One region of the Nocardiopsis sp. CNS-639 genome, then DNA from elsewhere that is predicted to be linked to it. Evidence: riboswitches for the same ligand, from Rfam matches in the RefSeq annotation. Region 1 holds a riboswitch; each other region holds the start of a gene.
What was found. Region 1 has a riboswitch for cobalamin ahead of G011_RS0124140 (ABC transporter substrate-binding protein). Riboswitches for the same ligand answer to the same signal wherever they lie in the genome.

Region 2: another riboswitch for cobalamin. It lies ahead of G011_RS0119630 (nitrite reductase); the one in region 1 lies ahead of G011_RS0124140 (ABC transporter substrate-binding protein).
Region 3: another riboswitch for cobalamin. It lies ahead of G011_RS0119660 (VWA domain-containing protein); the one in region 1 lies ahead of G011_RS0124140 (ABC transporter substrate-binding protein).

The regions. Positions count from the first base shown of each region.
Region 1 is NZ_KB906873.1:92,164-96,603, forward strand. Features, by position in the region: gene G011_RS0124135 (threonine/serine dehydratase) at 1-769, opposite strand, end outside; cobalamin riboswitch at 980-1,160, shown strand; gene G011_RS0124140 (ABC transporter substrate-binding protein) at 1,185-2,231, shown strand; gene G011_RS0124145 (iron ABC transporter permease) at 2,240-3,331, shown strand; gene G011_RS0124150 (iron chelate uptake ABC transporter family permease subunit) at 3,328-4,389, shown strand; gene G011_RS0124155 (MFS transporter) at 4,436-4,440, opposite strand, start outside.
Region 2 is NZ_KB906866.1:122,554-126,993, reverse strand. Features, by position in the region: gene G011_RS0119640 (precorrin-2 C(20)-methyltransferase) at 1-960, opposite strand, end outside; gene G011_RS0119635 (precorrin-8X methylmutase) at 957-1,622, opposite strand; gene G011_RS0119630 (nitrite reductase) at 1,619-2,515, opposite strand; cobalamin riboswitch at 2,569-2,777, opposite strand; gene G011_RS30775 (CsbD family protein) at 3,137-3,304, shown strand; gene nhaC (Na+/H+ antiporter NhaC) at 3,499-4,440, opposite strand, start outside.
Region 3 is NZ_KB906866.1:129,296-133,735, forward strand. Features, by position in the region: gene cbiE (precorrin-6y C5,15-methyltransferase (decarboxylating) subunit CbiE) at 158-1,672, opposite strand; cobalamin riboswitch at 1,721-1,865, shown strand; gene G011_RS0119660 (VWA domain-containing protein) at 1,899-3,980, shown strand; gene cobO (cob(I)yrinic acid a,c-diamide adenosyltransferase) at 3,980-4,440, shown strand, end outside.

The DNA of each region.
Region 1 (4,440 bases):
CCTCGGTCACGGTGACGACCTCGTCCAGGCGGGCGCGCAGGTGGGCGAAGGTCAGCTCGGACAGGCACACGCGCACCCCGTCGGCCATGGTGCGGTGGGTGCGCTCGGGCGGCCAGGTGACCAGGCTTCCGGTGCGCAGGCTCTCGGCGGCGTCGGCGGCCAGTTCGGGCTCCACCCCCACTACGCGGACCCGGCGCGGGCCCGCGGCGGCCAGCGCGGCGGTGGCCACCCCCGAGGCGAGTCCGCCTCCGCCCACGGGCACGACGACGGTCGCGACCTCGGGCGACTGCTCCAGGATCTCCAGGCCGACCGTGCCCTGGCCCGCGATGACGCGCGGGTCGTCGAAGGGCGGGACGAGGGCGAGCCCCTCCTCGTCCCGGAGCCTCCGGGCGGTAGCCTCCCGCTCCCGGGGGGCGACCATGACGATGCGGGCTCCCAGGGCGCGCATGCGGTCGACCTTCACCCCGGGCGCGCCCTCGGGGACGACGACGGTGCAGGGCACCCCGTGCCGGGCGGCGGCGTGGGCGAGCGCCTGGCCGTGGTTGCCCGAGGAGTGGGTCACCACACCGCTTCGGCGCTGGTCGGGGTCGAGCAGGGCGACGGCGTTGGTGGCGCCGCGCAGCTTGAAGGCCCCGGTGGGCTGGAGGCTCTCGGGTTTGAGCAGGAACGGCGGCCCTCCGGCGGGGCCCGCCGTCAGCGGGGTGCGCACCGCCTCCCCGCGCAGGCGTTCCCGGGCGGCGCGGACGTCCTCCACCGTGATCAGTTCCATGCGCCCTCTATGCCCGGTCCCGGTCCGGCCACGCATCCGGACGGTGCCCCGCCCAACCCGGGTGCGGCGGCCGTGCGGGGCTCCCGCGCCGCCGGGGACGCCTTCCCGGTCAGGCGGCTCGCGGAGGTCCGGCCGTCGGCCGGGAGGGGAGCGGGTCTCGCGGAAGGGACCCGCGTGCACTACCGTGGCCGGTTGACTGTCAGCACAAGTCCATATCGTCGACGTCGCAGTGCACGGGAAGCCGGTGGAAGTCCGGCGCGGTCCTCGCCACTGTGACCGGAGGGCGCCTCCCGCACGCCACTGGGCCGGACACGGCTCGGGAAGGGTGGGGGCGCGGGGCCAGAGCCCGACTCCGGGAGCCAGGAGACCGGCTGCGACCGTCCGCGTCATCAGACCACGAAGGATGGTTTGTTCGATGAAGCCCACCGGGGCACGCGCGGTCCGGTACCGCCTGCCCGCCTGCGCCGCCCTCGCCCTGCTCCTGGCCACGACCGCCTGCGGCGGGGGCTCCGCCGCCCCCTCCCCCGAGGCCGCCGGGGAGACGATCCGCAACTGCGGCGTCGACGTGTCCGCGGACAGCCCGCCGGAACGGGTGTTCGCCGCCTACCAGCCCGCCATCGAGACCGCCCACGCGCTGGGCCTCAGCGACCGTCTGGTGGGGACGGCGTTCCTGGACGCCGCCGTCCTGGAGGAGTACGCCGACGCCCAGGCCGGACAGGAGTACTACCCCAACCTGCCCAGCCGGGAGGAACTGCTCAGCCACGGGCCCGACTTCGTGCTCGCCGGGTTCAACGACGTGTTCACCGACGAGAACCTCGGTACGCGGGCCTCCCTGCGCGAGCTGGGCATCGGCAGCTGGATCCCGGCTCCGCTGTGCCCTAGCGGGGACGGCCGCACCGACGCGACCATCGACCCGGCCTCGGTGACGATGGACAACGTCTACGCCGACCTGCGGGATCTGGGCGCCCTGTTCGACGCCCGCGAGCGCGCCGAAGAGGTCATCGCGGACATGGAGGGCGCGATAGGCGGGGTCACCGAGGCCCTGGAGGGCGGCGTGCCTGAGGAGGACCGGCCCTCGGTGATGGTCGGCCGCCCCAGCGACCAGGGGTTCCGGGTGGCCGGCGGGCAGGACTTCTCCACCGAGATCATCCGGCTGGCCGGAGGCGTCAACGCCTTCGCCGACCTGGACGGCGGGCGCAACCACGACGTGGCCGTCGAGGACGTGATCGCGCGCGACCCCGACTTCATCCTGGTCGACGTGTGCTGCGACGCGGAGATGACCGCCGCCGACGCCGCCCCGGACGTGGAGCGGATCACGGCCGATCCCGTGCTGGCCAACCTGACCGCGGTCACCGAGGGGCAGGTCGAGGAGTTCACCTTCGCCGACCGTTCCGCGGGTGTGCGCAGCGCGGCCGCGGTGGAGACGGTCGCCCGGATCCTGCACCCCGACCTGTTCGGGTAGGCGGTCCGATGGCCCCCCATGTGGCCGAGAGGCCCGTGACGACCGTTCCCTCGGGAGTCCGGCGCCGGCTGCGGGCCGCGGCCGACGGTTCCGGGGTTCTCATCAGTGCCCGCGCCCGCGTCACCGGGTTGGCGGTGGCGCTGCTGGTCCTGGCCGCGACCCTGCTGGCGTCGGTCCTGGTCGGTTACGAACGGCTGTCCGTGGCCGACGTGTACCTCGCCTACGCCGGTTTCACCGGTTCGGACACCGACCTGGTCGTGCGGCACCTGCGTGTGCCGCGTACCCTGGCCGGGCTGGCGGTCGGCGCGGCCCTGGGCGTGTCCGGGGTCCTGGCGCAGGGGGTGACCCGCAACCCCCTCGGTGACCCCGGCGTCCTCGGCGTCAACGCGGGCGCCTCCCTGGCGGCGGTCCTCGCTATCAGCGTGTTCGGGGTGTCCGCGCTCCTGGGCTACGTCGGCTTCGCCTTCGCGGGCGCGGCGGTCGCCGCCTGCGTGGTCCACGCCGTGGGGTCGCTGGGTCCGGAGGGGGCCAGCCCGGTCAAGCTCACGCTCGCCGGAGCCGCGGTCTCGGCCCTGCTGGGTTCGCTGACCTCGGCGATCGTCCTGCGCGACCGCGCGAGCCTGGACGAGTACCGGTTCTGGGTGGTGGGCTCGCTGGCGGGTGCCGACGGCGCGGCGCTGCTCCAGGCGCTGCCGTTCCTGGCCGCCGGGCTGGTGACGGCGGTGGCGGTGGCCCGCTCCCTGAACGCGGTGGCGCTCGGCGACGAGCTGGCCCGCTCCCTGGGGACACGGCTGTGGCTGGTGCGCGGGACGAGCGCCCTGGCGGTGGTGCTCCTGGCGGGGACGGCGACGGCCGTGGCGGGCCCGATCGGCTTCGTCGGGGTCGCCGTGCCGCACGTGGCGCGGGTCCTGGTCGGCCCCGACCACCGATGGGTGCTGCCCTGGTCGGCGGTGCTGGCGCCCGTCCTGTTGTTGGCGGCCGACGTCGCGGGCCGGGTGGTGGCGCGTCCCGAGGAGTTGCAGGTCGGCATCCTCACCGCTCTCATCGGTGCGCCGTTCTTCGTCCTCGTGGTGCGCGGGCGAAGGGTGGCGGGACCGTGACGGCGCGCTCCGGGGTCCTGGGTCCCCGGACGGGGGTGGCCCGCCTGGGCGGACTGTCGGTGCGGGTGTACTGGCCCGCGGTACTGCTCGGCGGCCTGCTCACCGCCCTGGCCGCGGCGGCGGCCCTGGTCTCGCTGACCCTGGGGGACTTCGAGCTGGGCGTGGGCGAGGTGGTGGACGCGCTCACCGGCCGTGCCGGGGTGATGGTGACGCACGTGGTGGTGGAGATGCGGCTGCCGCGTGTGCTCACCGCGCTGGGTGTGGGCGCCGCACTGGCGCTCTCCGGGGCGCTGCTGCAACGGCTGGCGCGCAACCCGCTGGTCAGCCCGGACGTCATCGGGGTCAGCGCGGGCGCGACGACCGCGGCGGTGCTCGCCATCGTCGTCTTCGGCGGCACGGCGACGGCGATCGCGGCCAGCGCGCTGGCGGGGGCCGTGGCCACCGCGTTCCTGCTGTACCTGCTCGCCTACCGGCGGGGTGTCAGCGGGCAGCGGCTGGTCCTGGTGGGGATCGCGGTCACCGCGATGCTGGGCGCGGTGACGTCGTACCTGCTCACCCGCACGGAGCTCACCACGGCGCAGCGCGCCATGCTCTGGCTCACCGGCAGCCTGGCCAACCGGGACTGGTCTCACGTGGTGACGGTGGCGTTGGCGTTGGCCGTCCTGGCGCCGACCACGTTCCTGCTGGCCCGGCCGCTGTCCCTGCTCCAGCTCGGGGAGGACGCGGCGACCGCCCTGGGCGGCCGGGTGCGGCTCGCCCGGGGCGCCCTGCTGTTCACCTCCGCCGCGCTCGCGGCCACGGCCACCGCCGTCGCCGGTCCCGTCGCGTTCGTCGCCCTGGTGGCCCCGCAGACCGTGCGGCGGCTGCTGGGCGGACGCGCCCTCGGGCTGCTGCCCTGCGCCGCCTGCGGAGCGCTCCTGACGGCCGGTGCGGACCTGGTCGCGCGCACCGCCTTCGGGGGGAGCGAACTGCCGGTCGGGGTGGTCACCGGAGTGCTGGGCGCCCCCTTCCTGCTGTACCTGCTGGCGCGCGGCGACAGGGCGGGACGGGACCGGTGAACGCCCGGGGCGCCGCCCCGGCAGGCCGCCGGGGGCGCCTTCCCGGTCAGG
Region 2 (4,440 bases), on a different contig from region 1:
GCCGTAGCCCACCACGTGGTCCACCTCGGCCAGCGCCGCGCTCGCCTCGGGGGTGAGCCAGCACTCGGGGCCCGGGCCCAGGCCCACGACCAGCAGTTCGGCCGCCTGTCCGGTGGTCGCGGACTCCGGTTCCGCCGCCGGTCCGGCGGAACCGGGCCCCGCTTGGGTCGTCTGCGCCGTGTGCGTTGTCTGTGCCGCCTGCGTCCGCGCGGCCTCGCCGACCTTGCGGGAGCGCGGCCCGTTGCGGCTGTCCCCGGTCACCAGCACCAGGGAGAAGTAGGGCACCGACGCCGGGTCCACCTCGGCCACCGGCAGCCGCCGCTCCCCGCCCATCGAGGCCCGCTCCACGTACACCGCGTGTTCCAGCCGCCCGGCCGCGGTCAGGGCGCGGCGGACGGCCGGGAAGGTCCGGCCCAGTTTCATGACCACGGCCGCGTCGGTGTCGGCCAGGCGGCGGGCCAGTTCCGGTTCGGGCAGGGTGCCGGGCAGCACGGTGAGCACGTCGGTCTGCCGGGCCAGCGGAGCGGCCGCGGCGGCCGTGGCGGCGGCGAACGCCGGGACCCCCGGCACGATCTCGGTGGGGTAGCGCTCGGACAGCCGGTCGTGCATGTACATGTACGACCCGTAGAACAGCGGATCGCCCTCGGAGAGCAGGACGACGTCGCGCCCGGCGTCCAGGTGGGCGGCCAGGCGGGCGGCGGACTCCTCGTAGAAGTCGGCCAGCGCTCCCGCGTAGCCGCCCGGGTGGTCGGTCGCCCCGGTGGTCACCGGATAGGTCAACCGCTCCTCGACCACCCCGTCCGGAATCAGCGCGTCGGCGATGCGGCGGGCGTTGGACTCCTTGCCCACACCCGCGTGGTAGGCGACGACGTCGGCCGCGGCGATGAGCCTGGCCGCCTTGAGGGTGATCAGCTCGGGGTCGCCCGGGCCGACGCCGACGCCGTGGAAACGGCCGGTCATTCCTCCTCCTTGGCGAGTGCGTTGAGGGCCGAGGAGGTCATCGCCGAACCCCCGCGGCGGCCGCGCGCGGTCACGTAGGGGACGTCGACGCCGTGCCGGTCGCGCAGCTCGGTCAACGCCTGCTTGGACTCGGCGGCGCCGATGAAGCCGACCGGGCAGCCGACGATCGCGGCGGGGCGCGGAGCGCCGTCGATCAGCATCTCCAGAAGGTGGAACAGGGCGGTGGGCGCGTTGCCGACGGCGACCACGGCGCCGTCGAGCAGCGGCTCCCACAGCGACACCGCGGCGGCCGTGCGGGTGGTACCCCACTCCCGGGCCAGGCCGGGCACCCGCTCGTCACCCAGGAGGCAGAGCACCTCGTTGTCGCTGGGCAGGCGGCTCGCGGTCACGCCGGAGGCCACCATGCGCGCGTCGCACAGGATCGGCGCACCGGCCCGGAGGGCGGCGCGCGCCGCGGGGACCAGGTCGGGGTGGACGACGAGGTCGTCGGCGAGGTCGACCTGGCCGGTGCCGTGGATCATCCGCACGGCGAGCCGCTCGGCGTTGGCGGGCAGGTGGTCGAGCCGGGCCTCGCGCCGGATGGTGGCGAAGGAGTCGGCGTAGATGGCGGGCCCGTCGTCGACGTACTCGTAGTGCCGGTTCGGTCTTCTCGGGGAGGTCACCGCGCCTCCCCGGGAACGAGGACGGAGCGCCACGGCGTGACGACGAGTTCGCCGGATCCGGCCTCGACGGCTTCGGCGGCGAGCGCGTCGGCGGCGGTCCGGTCCAGGCCCTCCTCGGGCACGGGGACGTGTCGTCCGATCCCGGGCAGCGGGCCGTGCGGCAGCGGCGGCGCGGGTTCGGGCAGCCCCGGGTCGGGCGGAGCCGGGTCGGTCAGGGGCGAGGGGAGTTCGGCCACGTGCCAGGGGGCGTCGGGGCCGTCCCCGCGCAGCTCCAGGAACCGGTCGGCGAGGCGCACGAGCGCGACCGCGGCCTCCTCCACCGGTGTCAGCGGACCCCAGTGCTCCCCGACCCTGAGCTGGGCGGTGCGGGCGTCGAGGGCGACCGCCCCCAGGTCGCAGGAGCGCTCCAGCAGGTCGCCGCTTCCGTCGTCCAGGGCGAAGAGGAAGCGGCCGGGAAGGGCGGCGCGGCGCGGTTCGGCGCACAGCAGCCCGTCCAGCTCGGCGGCCACGGGCCGCAGGTCCGCCCTTCCGGCCCCGAGCCCCGTGCGGGGGGAGACCATGATGTTGCGGACCAGCTCGTGGGAGGGCGAGGGCAGCAGGCCTGTGCCCTCCAGGGCCCGGAGCACCTCGGGGGACAGCCGCCCCCCGCTTCCGGGCAGGGCGCGCAGTTGCAGGTTGGCCCGCCCGGTGACGTGGATCCGGCCGTCGCCGTACTCCTGGGCCACGGCGGCCAGGGCGCGCAGCGAACGGACGGGGAGCCTGCCGCCGACGAGCCGGAGCCGGACCAGCAGCCCGTCGTCGGCGGGCCAGGGCCGCAGGGCGCCCGGGCAGCGGTCGCGCCGGGCGCGGACGGTGGGGGATGGGGATGGGGATGGGGAGCCCATCGGGGACATGCGCGTCCTTCTGGTCAGGGACCCGTTCGCGGGGTCCTCGGTTGACCTGGCGGCCCGTCACCGCCAGCGCCAGCAGGTCTTCGGACTCGGGATCGACCGGTGCGGAGCGCCTTCCCGGAGCGTGCGCTCCAGTGGCTGTCCCGGGGAACCGCGTCCCCGGGGCGTGCCCGCCCGTCACCCTCACCGCTGCGCGTCAGCCCCGGATTCGCACCGGGTTCCCTGCCCCACGAGGTGGAGTTCGACTGGCTCGACGAGGGTACCGTTCCCCTCCCGGGCCAGGTCCGGGGGCCTTCCCCCGAAGGGCCGCGGACCGGTACCGTCCCGGGGCGCCGTGGTGGGGCCCGGAGCCCGGGAGCGCGGCCCGCTCCCGGAGGCGGCCCCCGGGGCCGCGGGGGCTGAAAGGTGCCCCGCGCGGCTGTCCGCGACCGAAAGCGGCGACGCGCGTTCGCGGGCCCGTCCCCGGTTCTTGTTCGGGCAGAGCAGCGGTGGTGGCGGCGGGTGCGGAGCTTTTCGAGGGCTTTGCGGTGATTTTAGGGTTTCTTGTTTCGGGCAGTGGAACGGGCGAGGGGCGGTTCGCAGCAGTACACCGCTCCCCACGGGAACCACCGAAGGAGGAAGAGCATGAGCGCCAGTGAGAAGGGCCGCAGCCAGGCCGAGATGGTCAAGGGCAAGGCCAAGGAGACCACCGGCAAGGCCACCGGCAACGACCGCATGAAGAACGAGGGTCGCGCCGAGATGGCCAAGGGGCGCCTGCGCCAGGGCAAGGAGGACCTGAAGAAGGGCCGGTAGGTGCCGCCTTCGCGGACGGTCGCGGACGGCCCCCCCGCCAACGGGAGCCTCCCGCCCGACCGGCCGGACGGGGAGGGGCGCGAGCCCCGGTCCCGCCGTGGCCGCCGACCTGACCGCCTTCGCGTCCGAGGGGAGCGGAGCACGTGCCCCGCACGTGCTCCGCTCCCCTTTCGCGTGGCCGCCCCGGGCGGGGCTCACGTCGTGGAGCGCTCCTGCTCCGGTTCGAGGCGGCGGATGCCGAAACCCCGGGTCAGCGGCGCGAGGAAGGCGATCAGGGCGGAGAACAGCAAACCGCTCCAGTTGAACACCGCCCACGGCAGGAACTCGAAGTTGGCCACGCCCAGGGTGGTGGCGAAGAAGACGCCCGACACCGTCCAGGGCATCAGCACCTCGGTGATCGTGACCGAGTCCTCCATGCTGCGCGACAGGTTGACCGGGTGCAGGTTCCTGGCCCGGTAGGCGTCGCCGTAGACGTCCTTGACCAGGAAGAAGGTCACCAGGGCGTTGGAGGTGCCGTTGATGATGGTGAAGCCGGAGAGCAGGGTGGTGAGGATGAGGCTGCCCGTGGACCGCAGCCTGGCGATGAGCCCCTCCAGCAGGACCCGCAGCACGCCCGACTTCTCCAGCGCCGAGGCGAAGAAGAAGGCGCAGAAGACGAAGAACGCCGAGTTGTACATCGAGTACAGCCCGCCCCGGTTCACCAGCTCGGCCAGGACGTCGGAGACCCCGTCCCCCTGCGGCAGCATGTCGGTGGTGAATCCGGAGACGACCGCGGCGAACAGGTCGCCCGCGCTCGCCCCCTGGACCAGCAGCGCGATCAGCAGCGCCGTCATGGACGACGCGAACAGCACGACCAGCGGCGGCTTGCGCATGATCGACCCGGCGAGCACGACCACCGCCGGGATCAGCAGCAGCGGGTTGAGGGTGAACAGCTCGTTCAGCTCGGTGACGACCTCGTCGATACCGCCCAGGCCGGCGGACGAGGTGGTGATGGTGGTGCCCGCGAGCAGGAAGACGACGGCGGCCAGCACCGACGAGGGCACGGCCGTGTAGAGCATGTGCCGGATGTGCTCGTAGAGGTTGGCGCCCGCCGCGAGCGAGCTCATGTTGGTGGTGTCCGACAGCGGCGAGAGCTT
Region 3 (4,440 bases), on a different contig from region 1:
ACGGCCTCTGGCCAGAGTAACGCCGAGGAAGGACGGAAGGCATGCCCGAAGCGGAAATCCGAGGAGCCGAAGTCTCACGGGGTACCGAAAAGCGGGTCGCTCCGTCCCTACGACGCGCCACAACCGCCCCAACCGTGAGCGGCTGGCCTCCCCAGGGTCACTCCGGTCGTTGCCTGGCAGACACGTCCAGGAACCACTGGGTGACCGTGCGGGCGGGCGTCCAGCCGGTGAACCCGCCGATGGGCGCGGTGGTCTCGACGGCGATCCGGGTCAGCTCGCCCCCGTGGCGCCGGTGGGCGTCGGCGAGCAGGTGCTCGGTCTCCAGCGTCACCCCGTGCACCACGATCCGCCCTCCCGGTCGCAGGGCCCCCAGGCAGGCGTCGAGCACGCCCGGCCGGGTCGCGCCGCCGCCGACGAACACCGCGTCGGGCGCGGGCAGCCCGGCCAGCGCGTCCGGCGCGCGGCCGGTGACCACGTCCAGGCCGGGAACACCGAGGCGGCCCGCGTTGCGGCCGATCCGCGCGGCCCGTTCGGGGTGGGCCTCCACCGCCGTGGCGGTGCATGAGGGGTGGGCGCGCATCCACTCGATGCCGACCGACCCCGCGCCAGCCCCCACGTCCCACAGGTGCTGGCCCGGTGAGGGGGCCAGGCGGGCCAGCGCCGAGGCGCGCAGGTCGCGTTTGGTGAGCTGCCCGTCGTGTTCGAAGGCGTCGTCGGGCAGCCCCGCGACCAGGCCGTGGCCGGGCGGGCCCAGGAGTTCCAGGGCCAGCACGTGCAGCGGGGGCACCGTGCCGGGAGGTGACGCGAGCCAGTGGTCGGCGGTGGTCTCCAGGCGCGACTCGGAGTCCGCGCCCAGGTCGCCCAGCACGCTCATCCGGCTGGCGCCGTAGCCCGCGCCGACCAGCAGGGCGGCGACCGCGGCGGGGGTGGAGCCGTCGGAGGAGAGCACCAGGACGCGGTGGCCGGGGGCGAGCTGGCGCAGCAGCAGGCGGGGGTCGCGGCCGACCAGGCCCACCACAGTGCAGCGTTCGGCGGGCCAGCCCATGCGGGCGCGGGCCAGGGCGACCGAGGAGACGGCGGGTTCCACCCGCACGGCGTCCGCGCCCAGCAGGTCGATCAGGGTGGTGGCGATGCCGGACACCAGGGGGTCGCCGGAGGCCAGCGCCACGGTGGAGGGGCCGTCAGGGGAGGCGCTGTCGCTGGAAGCGCCGTCGGTGGCAGCGCTGTCGAGGGAGGCCAGCAGTGGCGGCAGTCCCTCGCGCAGGGGTGAGGGCCAGACCCGGCGGCGCTGCCGGGGCCGGTCGGGGAGCATCGCCAGGTGCCTGCGCCCGCCCAGCACCGTGTCGGCGGCCAGGACGAGCGCGCGCAGCCGCTCGGGCAGGCCGGACCAGCCGTCCGCGCCGATACCGACGACGGTGATCCGGTGCCCGGCGGGTGGGGAGGCCCCGCCCCCCCGCGCAGCGGCATCCGGGCGGTGGTGGGTGACGGAAGGAGGCTCCGCGCCGCAGGCGTCCGTCGAGGGCGCACCACTCCCCCGCGCAGCGGCATCCGGGCGGTGGTGGGTGACGGAAGGAGGCTCCGCGCCGCAGGCGTCCGTTGAGGGTGCACCACTCCCCCGCGCAGCGGCATCCGGGCGGTGGTGGGTGACGGGAGGGCGGCTGTCGTCCTTCATTCCTCGGACGCTATCGTGGCGGCAGGCATGAGGTGCCCCAACGGCCCAGCCATCGGAAACGGTGGGGACGGCCGACGGGGAGAATCTGGGAAGCCCGGTGAGACTCCGGCACAGGCCCGCTGCGGTGAACCGAGCCTTCCGTCCAGGAAGGACCCGGCAAGTCCGAAGACCGGCCTCGCGCCCGTCCCTTACCGATGGCGACATGAGCGGGAGCCTCTACATGCCATTGCGGTCACCGCACTACCCCTTTTCCGCGATCGTCGGCTGCGACGCCGATGAACTCGACGACCTGGGCCTGTCCCTCGTCCTCACCAGCGTCTCGCCGGAGATCGGCGGCGTCCTGGTGCGCGGCGAGAAGGGCACCGCCAAGTCCACCGCGGTCCGGGCCCTGGCCTCCCTCCTGCCGCCCGTCGACGTCTACCAGGGCGACCGGTTCTCCGTGGACCCCGCCGACCCGGCGCAGCACTCCCCCGACGGGCCCTTCGGGTCCGGCACGGCCGTGGAGAGCCGCCCGGTGCGCCTGGTCGAACTGCCCGTCGGCGCCACCGAGGACCGCGTCCTGGGCTCCCTGCACCTGGAACAGGCCCTCACCCACGGCAGGGTCGCCTACGAACCCGGCCTGCTGGCCCGGGCCCACCGCGGCATCCTCTACGTCGACGAGGTCAACCTCCTGCACGACCACCTGGTCGACCTGCTCCTGGACGCCGCCGCGACCGGCCGGGTCACCGTGGAGCGCGACGGGTTCTCCGTGGAGCACGCGGCCCGGTTCCTGCTCATCGGCACCATGAACCCCGAGGAGGGCGAGCTGCGCCCGCAGCTCCTGGACCGGTTCGGACTCACCGTCGAGGTCGCCGCGCCGTCCGAGCCCGCGGTCCGCGCCGAGGTGGTGCGCAGGCGCATGTCCCACGACGCCGACCCCGCCGCCTTCGCCGGGCGCTACCACGAGGCCGAGAAGGCGCTGGCCGAACGCATCGCGGCGGCCCGGGAGGCACTGGGCCGGGTGCGCCTGTCCGAGGCCGCGCTGCTGAAGATCGCCGAGGTGTGCGCCGCCTACGACGTGGACGGCCTGCGCGCCGACATCGTGACCGCGCGCACGGCGATGGCGCACGCGGCCTGGTCGGGCCGGACCTCGGTCACCCGGGCCGACATCCGCCGCGCCGCCACGCTCGCCCTGCCGCACAGGCGCCGACGCAACCCCTTCGACGCGCCCGGACTCGACGAGGAACTCCTGGACCGGATCCTGGGCGACGAGGAACCGCCGCCCGACCCCCCGGAGCCGCCGGGCCCGCGGGGGACCGACGACGACGGTTCCGAAACCCCGTCGGACACACAGGACCCACAGGACCCCTCCGACAACGCCAGTCCCCCGGACAACGCCGGGGAGGCCGAGACCTCCGACGGCGAACAGCCCGACCCGGAGCGCTCCCCCGCCTCCGCCGAGCACGCGCCCGAGGACGCCGAGGGCGACTCCCCCGAACCCCGCCCCTCCGGCGCCTCCCCGACCACCGCCGGGGCCGCCGCCCCCTACCGGACCCGGCTGCTCACCGTGCGGGGCTCCGGCGAGGGCGCCGACGGCAGGCGCAGCCGGGCCGTCGGCACGCGGGGCCGCCGGATCGGCGCCGCCGAGCCCGGCCGGGGCGCGGGCAGCGCGGTCCACCTGGTGGAGACCGTGCGGGCCGCCGCGCTGCGGCCCCAGAACGGCGGCCGACTGCGGCTGCGCCCCCGCGACCTGCGCGTCGCGGTCCGCGAGGGTCAGGAGACCAACCTGGTGCTGTTCTGCGTGGACGCCTCCGGCTCCATGGCGGCGCGCAGGCGTATGACCGAGGTCAAGACCGCGATCCTGTCCCTGCTCCTGGACGCCTACCGGCGCCGCGACAAGGTCGGCCTGGTCACCTTCCGGGGGCGCGGGGCCGAACTCACGCTGCCGCCGACCCGTTCGGTGGACGTGGCCGCGGCCCGTCTCGACGACCTGCCCGCCGGGGGGCGCACCCCGCTGGCCGAGGGCCTGGAGGAGGCGGCCCGCGTCCTGCGCCGCGAGCGGCTGCGGGACCCGAGGCTGCGCCCGCTCCTGGTCGTGGTCACCGACGGCCGGGCCACCGGCGGCAAGGGGGCGGTGGGCCGCGCGATGGCCGCCGCCGACCACGTCGCCGGACTGGGCGTGACCACCGTCGTGGTGGACGGGGAGTCCGGGCCGCTGCGCCTGGGCCTGGCCGCCTCCCTGGCCGCCCGCCTGGGCGCCGACCACATGCCCGTCAGCGAGGTCAGCGCCGACGCGCTGGGCACCGCCGTACGAGAGAGGGCCGCCTGATGCCCAAGGGACAGCCGCTCGTCGTCCCCGACGACGGGCTCACCACGCGCCAGCGCCGCAACCAGCCCGTGTTCGCCGTGCACACCGGTGACGGCAAGGGCAAGTCGACCGCCGCGTTCGGCCTCGCGCTGCGCGGCTGGAACCAGGGCTGGCGGATCGGGGTGTTCCAGTTCGTCAAGTCGGCGAAGTGGCGCATCGGCGAGCAGACCGTGCTGGAACGCCTGGGTGAGCTGCACGAGCAGACCGGCGAGGGCGGTCCGGTCGAGTGGCACAAGATGGGTTCGGGCTGGTCGTGGAGCCGTCGCAAGGGCGACGCCGAGGACCACGCGGCGGACGCCGCCGAGGGCTGGGCGGAGATCAGGCGAAGGCTCCACGACCAGACGCACGACCTGCTCATCCTGGACGAGTTCACCTACCCGCTCAACTGGGGCTGGGTCGACGTCGAGGACGTCCTGGCCGC